Regions from separate parts of the Frankia sp. BMG5.23 genome, predicted to be linked through region 1. Evidence: riboswitches for the same ligand, from Rfam matches in the RefSeq annotation. Region 1 holds a riboswitch; the other holds the start of a gene.
What was found. A riboswitch is a leader RNA that binds a small molecule or an ion and turns the genes downstream of it on or off. The one in region 1 is predicted to bind thiamine pyrophosphate.

Region 2: it holds a riboswitch for thiamine pyrophosphate, as region 1 does, so the genes downstream of both, BMG523DRAFT_RS01260 (thiazole synthase) here and thiC (phosphomethylpyrimidine synthase ThiC) in region 1, are expected to answer to the same signal.

What each region holds. Positions count from the first base shown of each region.
Region 1 covers NZ_JDWE01000013.1:2,985-7,191, reverse strand. Annotated here, with positions in the region: gene BMG523DRAFT_RS08425 (ATP-binding cassette domain-containing protein) at 1-1,189, shown strand, start outside; TPP riboswitch at 1,335-1,442, shown strand; gene BMG523DRAFT_RS24335 (hypothetical protein) at 1,429-1,677, opposite strand; gene thiC (phosphomethylpyrimidine synthase ThiC) at 1,574-3,376, shown strand; gene BMG523DRAFT_RS08415 (ABATE domain-containing protein) at 3,593-3,922, shown strand; gene BMG523DRAFT_RS08410 (helix-turn-helix transcriptional regulator) at 3,950-4,207, shown strand; gene BMG523DRAFT_RS25240 (hypothetical protein) at 4,204-4,207, shown strand, end outside.
Region 2 covers NZ_JDWE01000002.1:40,525-44,731, reverse strand. Annotated here, with positions in the region: gene thiH (2-iminoacetate synthase ThiH) at 1-939, opposite strand, end outside; gene BMG523DRAFT_RS01260 (thiazole synthase) at 936-1,793, opposite strand; TPP riboswitch at 1,945-2,058, opposite strand; gene BMG523DRAFT_RS01255 (Stk1 family PASTA domain-containing Ser/Thr kinase) at 2,328-4,207, shown strand, end outside.

The sequences.
Region 1 (4,207 bases):
CAGGCCGAAGGTCCTGCTGCTGGACGAACCGGCCGCGGGTCTCGACCCGGCCGCCCGCCGGACGCTCGCCGACCGGCTGCGCCGCATCGCCGCCGACGGCATCGCCGTGCTGCTCGTTGACCACGACGTGAAGCTCGTCTTCGACGTATGCGACCACGTCCTCGTCCTGGACGGGGGCCGCGTCGTCGCGCGCGGTCGATCCGCCGAGGTGCGCGCCGATCCGGCGGTCCGCGCTGCCTATCTGGGCGGTGGTGGGCCCGACGGCGGCGACCGCGCCGGGACCGCCCCGGGACCCGGGCCCGGCTCGGCCTCTGCTCTCGACTCCGTGTCTGCTCTCGACTCCGTGTCTGCTCTCGACTCCGTGTCTGCTCTCGACTCCGTGTCTGCTCTCGACTCCGTGCCTGCTCTCGACTCCGTGCCCGCCTCCACCCCGGCGCCGGCCCCCGGCCGAGGCGGGGGCGATCTGCTCGTACTCGACCGGGTCACGAGCGGATACGACGGAGTTCCGGTGCTCCGGGACGTGTCGCTCACCGTCGGTGCCGGGGAGATCGTGGCGCTGCTCGGAGCGAACGGCGCGGGCAAGACGACGCTGATCCGCACGGCGGCGGGGCTGCTGACGCCGTCGAGGGGACGGGTCAAGGTCCTCGATGACCGGTCGCGCCGGGCCGCGCCGAGCACACTCGCCCGCCGGGGGATGGCGGTCGTACCGCAGGGACGAGGATCACTCGGGCGGTTGACCGTCCGCGAGAACCTGCGCCTGGCGGCCGGCCGGCGCTCATCCGGCGAGATCGGGCGGGTGTTGGACTGGTTCCCGGTGCTGCGCGGCCTGCTCGACCGGTCGGCCGGAGAACTGTCCGGGGGCGAGCGGCAACGGCTCGCGTTGGCCGTCGCTCTGGTGCGCAGACCGCGTCTGCTGCTGGTGGACGAGCTGTCGTTCGGCCTGGCACCCGGGATTGCGCCGCAGCTGCTCGCCCTGCTGCGCACGATCGCCCTCGAGACGTCGACCGGCGTGCTGCTGGTCGAGCAGTTCGTCTCGCTCGCGTTGCAGGTGGCCGACCGTGGCTACGTTCTCGACCGGGGCCGGATCGCGCTGTCGGCGAGCGCGGCGGATCTCATCGCGCATCCCGAGCTCATCGAGACGGCCTACCTGGGCGGGAGTTCCGGGCCGGCGGCGGCCCCGGACCGCTGAGCTGGTCCGGCGTTCCCCGCCACGCAGAGAAACCGGGGTCCGGCGGAACAGGGCTCTTCACGTCGCCCGATGGTGTAGGGCATGCGTCGGATGAACCGGAAGGGGTGGCGAGCGGGCCGGCGGTGTCTTACTGTCGACAAGCGTCGAAGTTGATCGCGGGAGCTCCGCCAAGGGGCTGAGAGGGCGGCTGGGGCCGCCGACCGCAGGAACCTGTCCGGGTAATGCCGGCGTAGGGAGTCTTACATGGTGTCGCGTACCGACCGTTCGTCCTCGTCCACCTCGAAGGCCGTCACCTCGTCCCCGTCCACCTCATCCTTGTCGTCCGCCGCATCCTCCCCGTCCGTCTCGTCCTCGTCCTCCTCGTCGTCCGTCTCGGCCGCGGGGATGACGGCGGTCTCGACGGGTCCGCTGACGGGCAGCCGCAAGACCTGGCTGGTCGGAGCGGATCCCGATCTGCGGGTGCCGATGCGGGAGATCGTGCTGACCACGGGTGACACCGTCGTGGTGTACGACACCTCCGGTCCATATACCGATCCGGGGGTGACGATCGATGTGCGCCGGGGTCTGCCGGCGACGCGGGACAGCTGGATCGCCCAGCGTGGCGACACCGCGCCGGATGAGCGGCGGACCGTTCCCGGGACCGGGGCATCGGGTCCTGGGACGCTCGGTTCTGGGACGCCCGGTTCTGGGACGCTCGGTCTCGGCGGGACGGATCTCGACGGGCGGGTGCGAGTGCCCCGTCGGGCGGTGCCGGGACGGCCTTCCATAACCCAGCTGGGCTACGCCCGCCGCGGTCAGATCACTCGGGAGATGGAGTTCGTCGCCCTGCGGGAGGGTCTTCCCGTCGAGACGGTGCGGGCGGAGATCGCCGCGGGGCGGGCCGTGCTGCCGGCGAACGTGAACCATCCCGAGTCCGAGCCGATGGCGATCGGCCGTGCGTTTCTCGTGAAGATCAATGCGAACCTCGGCAACTCGGCCGTTACCTCCTCGATCGAGGAGGAGGTCGAGAAGATGGTGTGGGCGACCCGCTGGGGCGCGGACACCGTGATGGACCTCTCGACCGGGTCGGACATCGCCCTGACCCGTGAGTGGATCATCCGTAACGCGCCGGTGCCGGTCGGGACCGTGCCGATCTACCAGGCGTTGGAGAAGGTCGGTGGCCGGCCGGAGAAGCTGTCCTGGGAGGTCTACCGGGACACCGTGATCGAGCAGTGCGAGCAGGGTGTGGACTACATGACGGTCCACGCGGGGGTGCTGCTGCGCTACGTGCCGCTGACCGCGCGGCGCAGGACCGGGATCGTCTCGCGCGGCGGCTCGATCCTGGCCTCCTGGTGCCTGGCCCATCACGAGGAGAACTTCCTCTACACCCACTTCGCCGAGCTGTGCGAGATCTTCGCCGCGTACGACGTCACGTTCTCTCTGGGCGACGGCCTGCGGCCCGGGTCCATCGCGGACGCGAACGATGAGGCCCAGCTCGCCGAGCTCGCGACCCTGGGCGAGTTGACGCAGGTGGCGTGGGAGCACGACGTCCAGGTGATGATCGAGGGACCCGGGCACGTGCCCATGAACAAGATCGAGGAGAACGTGCAGCTGCAGCGGGAGCTGTGCCACGACGCGCCGTTCTACACCCTCGGGCCGCTGACCACCGACATCGCCCCCGGCTACGACCACATCACCTCCGCGATCGGGGCGGCGATGATCGGATGGGCCGGTACCGCCATGCTCTGTTACGTCACCCCGAAGGAGCATCTCGGCCTGCCCGACCGGGACGACGTCAAGGCCGGCGTTATCGCCTACAAGATCGCCGCGCACGCCGCCGACCTCGCTAAGGGTCATCCCGGCGCGCAGGCCTGGGATGACGCCCTGTCGGACGCCCGGTTCGAATTCCGCTGGGCCGACCAGTTCCACCTCGCGCTCGACCCCGACACCGCACGCGCGTTCCACGACGAGACGTTGCCGGCCCCGGCCGCGAAGTCGGCGCACTTCTGTTCGATGTGCGGCCCGCACTTCTGCTCGATGAAGATTTCCCACCAGGTGCGGGCACACGCGGGCGGGGACGGGCTGGACCCGGCCGGGCATGGCGCGGACCCGGCCGGCGACGAGGCGGTCACCGCCGGCCTGCGCGAGAAGGCCGCCGAGTTCAACGCCGCCGGCAATCGGATCTACCTTCCGGTGGCCAACTCCTGACCGCTGTGGCCAACTCCTGACCGACCGTTCCGACGGGCTTCCGCCGGTCAGCGGCGGGCCCCGTCGGGCGCAGGGGGCTCAGCGGGCGCAGCGGCCCCGGTGGTCCATAAAAGATATCTAAAAAAGATATCTAAGACGATTACTTTGGCGAGGGAGTAACCTCTCAAGAGGAAGTGGAGTGGTTATTTGGGTGATCGGCTCGAGGGGAGGTCTCCGATGAACCCGGACGTGCTGATCGGGTTGGGCGATCATCCGGTGCTGGACTTCGTCAACAGCCTCGCCTTCTCGGCGGACGGCCCGATCGAGTTGATCGCCGATGGCTGGAGCTACCTGCGCTGGCTCCAGCTCACGGGGCTTGTCGGCACGGCCGAACGAGAGGCGCTGCCTGCCCGGTTCGGATCCGAGGAGCTCGACCGCATCGCCGTCGCCGCGGTCGAGCTCCGGGAGTGGCTGCGGCCGCGCATCGGCGCCTGGGCGGGCGGCAGCTCCACCGTGCCGGACGAACCCACGCTGTCGCGACTGAATGGGCTGTTGGCCACCGACTGAAGCGCGCAGGTCGGCTACCACTGGCATCTGCGGAAGCTGATGGCCGAGCGTGGGCTGTTCGCGACGACGGCGCTGGTCCCGCTGCTCGCCGAGCGGGGTGTCCGGCTCTCCCGCGAGCAGGTCTACCGGTTGGTGACCGGCATCCCGGAGCGGCTGTCGCTGGCCACACTCGCCGCGCTCTGCGACATCCTCGGCTGCGCGCCCGGAGACCTGGTCGAGCCCTATTGGGGCCGGCCCCGGCGCGCCGACATCACCGCCATCCCCGGCCCGGGGGTCGGGTCATGA
Region 2 (4,207 bases), on a different contig from region 1:
CGACAGCGACAGCGCGAGGTCCGGCTCGAACAGGCGCAGGGCCGCGTACGCCTGGACGAACTCCGCGTCGTCAACGACGACGACCGGCGGGAACCCGCTGGCACTCGGCTTGATGCGCGGCAGCGCGATCGAGACCTCGGTCCGCCAGTAGCGACGGGAGAGAAAGGAGGCGTGCGCGGCCAGCGCGAGCACGTCAGCGCGCCAGTCCGGGGCGAGCCCGAGCAGCGCGCCGATCCCGAGCCGGCGCACCCCGGCCCGCGCGGCCCGTTCGAACGAGGACAGCCGCCGGTCGTAGTCACGCTTCCAGCCGGCGACGTGCACCTCGGCGTAGCGGGCCCGGTCGTAGGTCTCCTGGTAATGGACGACTCCCTCCAACCCGGCACGCACCAGCCGGGCATAGGTGTCGTCCGACCAGGTCTGGGTCTCGATGCTGATCGAGGGGAACATCGGCCGTAGCCGCTCGACCACCGCGACGAGGTAGTCGGCCGATACCTCGACGCGATGCTCGCCGGAGACGAGCAGCAGATGACGGAACCCCCGGTCGACCAGCAGGCGTCCCTCCGCCACCACCTCCTCAAGGTCCAGCGTGCGGCGCACCACCGGCAGGCCCTTGGCGAAGCCGCAGTAGGTGCAGGACGACAGGCAGGCGTTCGACACGTACATCGGGGCGAACAGCCGGACCGCCCGACCGAACCGGAGCAGGGTCGCCTCCCGGGCGGCAATCGCCAGCTCCTCCAACCGGGCGGTGGCCGCGGGTGAGAGCAGGATCGCCAGCTCCGCGAGACCGATCCGGGGGGTGGCCGACCCACCGGATCCGGGCCGAACCCGCCGCAGCACCGTGTCCACCTCGGCGGACGTGGCCCGCCGCGACATCGCGGACAGCCCGGCCAGGTCGTGACCGGCAAGTTCGCGCGCGAACTCCCCTGGCGGGGCGCTCACCTGGACGCCTCGCCCACCACCGCAGCCGGGGACGTCGCCCGGGACACCGAGGGCACGGGCGACGCCGGTGACGGGTGGGACGCCGGTGACGGGTGGGCGCCGAGGAACCCGGTGAGCGGGGAGGAGGCGGACGCCACCGTGGCCGGGCCGGCAGCCCCTCGGCCGGCCAGGAAACCCAACCGGCCGGCGGCGGTGGCGAGCGCGAAGGCCCGCGCCATGCGCGCCGGATCGGCGGCCACCGCGATAGCGGTGTTGACCAGCACCGCGGCCGCGCCGATCTCCATCGCCTCGGCCGCGTCCGAGGGCACCCCGAGCCCGGCGTCCACGACCACCGGCACCCCGGCGCTCGCCACGATTGCCTCGATCGCGTCCCGGGTGCGCAGCCCGCGGTTCGAGCCGATCCAGCTGCCCAGCGGCATCACGGTGGCGCAGCCGACCTCCTCCAGCCGGCGGGCCAGCACCGGGTCGGCCGAACAGTAGGGCAGGACCGTGAAGCCGTCGGCCACCATGAGCTCGGCGGCGCGCAGGGTCTCCAGCGGATCCGGCGCCAGGGTGCGCGGATCCGGGGTGACCTCCAGCTTGACCAGACCGGTGCCCGTCGCCGCCCGCCCGAGGCGGGCCAGCCGCAGCGCCTCGGCCGCGTCCACCGCGCCCGAGGTGTTGGGCAGCAGGGTCATCGACGGCGGGATGAAGTCGAGAACGTCGCCGTCACCGATCCGGCCGATGTCGACCCGGCGCAGCGCCACGGTGACGATGGTGGCACCGGATGCGACGAGGCTGTCCCGCATCACCCGGTGACTCGCGAACTTCCCGGTGCCGATCAGCAGCCGGCTGCCGTAGGCCCGCCCGGCGATGACGAGATCGTCCGCCCCCGCGGCACCGGGTCCGGCCTCACCACCACCCCCGCCGCCGACGGCGGAACCTTCACCGGCGAGGCCATCGGGACAGGAACCGTCGGGGGGAGAATCGCCGGGACGGGAACCGGCAGGACGTAGGGGGTGCTGCGACACGATCTTTCATCCTCCCCACGCGCGCATGACCGCGATCGGGTATACGGGTCGCCGACGGGATACTGGCCAGCCTCTCAGCCCACGTCCGTGGGCTCCCCGGAGCAATCGACAGTGTAACCGCTGCTTCCTGGCCGCGGCTTCGGGTGTCCCGCCGCGACGCCGATCTGCGACGCCGATCTGCGACACTGATCCACGCCCGTCGACGATCATCGCGGCCTTGAGAACCGATTCAATGTGGGCACCCGGGTTTCACCCGGTGGACACCATGCTGCGCGACGAGGTACTTCTCGCTCGAACGACGTATCCGGGTTAACCTCGCGGGGCTCGGTAGCGGCATCCTTCGACAACGATCGTAAACTCTCCCTCGTGGATGCCACCGTGGCCGACCCCGTCGTAGGTCGGCTTCTCGACGGCCGCTACACGGCGCAGGAACGGCTCGCCGTCGGCGGGATGGCGACGGTGTACGTCGCGCACGACAACCGGCTGGACCGGCTCGTCGCCCTCAAGGTCATGCATCCCACTCTCAATCACGACCCGGAGTTCGTCACCCGTTTCCATCGCGAGGCCAAGGCCGTGGCACGGCTCAACACCCCGCGCGTCGTCTCCATCCTCGACCAGGGTTCCGACCACATCCCCGCCGGTCTGGTCAACTACCTGGTGATGGAGCTGGTGCGCGGCCGGTCGCTGCGCCAGCACCTGGGCGCCCGGGGTCGGCTCCCGGTCACCGAGGCCATCGAGATCATCGAGCCCGTGATCGAGGCCCTCGCCGCCGCGCATGCCGCCGGCATCATCCACCGCGACATCAAGCCCGAGAACATCCTGCTCGGTGACGACGGCCAGGTGAAGGTCGCGGACTTCGGCCTCGCCCGTCCGGTGAGCCAGCCCACCCAGGCACTCACCGGCGGCGTGGTGATGGGCACTGTCGGGTACCTCGCCCCCGAGCAGGTCACCCACGGCGTCGCCGACACCCGCAGCGACGTCTACGCCGCCGGTGTGGTGCTCTTCGAATCCCTGACCGGGCAGCTCCCGCACAGCGGCGCCACCCCGATGTCGGTGGCCTACCAGTCGGTCCACGGCGACGTGCCGGCGCCGTCCACCATGATCGAGGGCATTCCCGCCGAGCTGGACGGTCTTGTTCTCCGGGCCACCGCCCGCGACCCGGCGCGCCGGCCGGTCGATGGTGCGGCCCTGCTGGCGGAGCTGCGGCGCATCGAGCCGTTCCTGCCCCCGCAGGACGCCTACCCGAGCGGGTTCACCGGCGAGATCGAACGGATCGGGTTGGCCGAGCGGCCTTCAGGGGCCCGGGAGCCCGGGTACCCCCAGGAGCCCGGGTACCCCCAGGAGCCCGGGTACACCCAGCCGTTCCAGGCCGAGGACTACGACGACTCCCGGGGCGCCGGGCCGGGGGCCGCCGCGGAGCGCGCGTTCGCCGGTGCCGGGCCGGGCCAGCCAGGCACCGGCGCGCTCTATCGATCCGCCTCCCCGCCCTCGCCGACCGCCACGGCCTATCTCGGGGGCGGTGGCGGGCGCGGGCGGCGACGGGCCGCCGCATCGCCACGCTCCCGAGGGCTCATCCCGGTCGTCGTCGGTGGCATGGCCGTCCTGGTCCTGCTGCTCGGGATCCTCGCGTTCCGTTCCCTGTCCGGCGGAGGGACCGAGGTCCCGCTGCTGACGAACCTGAGCAGATCCGACGCCGAGAAAATGCTGCGCGACGCCGGCTTCCAGTTCACCTACCTCGACCCGGTCGCCAGCGCCACGGTACCGGTCGGCCACGTCGCCCAGCAGGATCCCCGGGACGGATCGAAGGTCGACAAGGGCGCGCTCATCACCCTGCGGCTGAGCTCCGGCCCCGCGACGGTGCGCGTGCCGGACCTGGCGAACCTCACCGAGACCCAGGCCAAGGCCCGGCTGGCCGAAGTGGACCTGACCCTCGGCGGCCTGAGCCCACAGTCCAGTGACACGGTGCCGGCGGGCCATGTGATCGGTACGAACCCCGGGGCCGGCACCGCGCTCAAGCCGAAGGACCAGGTCGTCGTGATCACTTCGACGGGCCCCGCGACGAAGCCGGTGCCGGCCGACATCATCGGCAAGTCGTTCGAGGAGGCCAAGGCCGAGCTCGTCGGCCTGAACATCGGCCTCGTGGTGCAGCGCACCGACGCCGTGAACGACGCCGTGCAGCCCGGTGAGGTCTTCGGGGTCTCTCCCGACGTGGGGCAGCCGATCTCACCCGGCGGCACCGTCACCCTCACCGTAGCCGA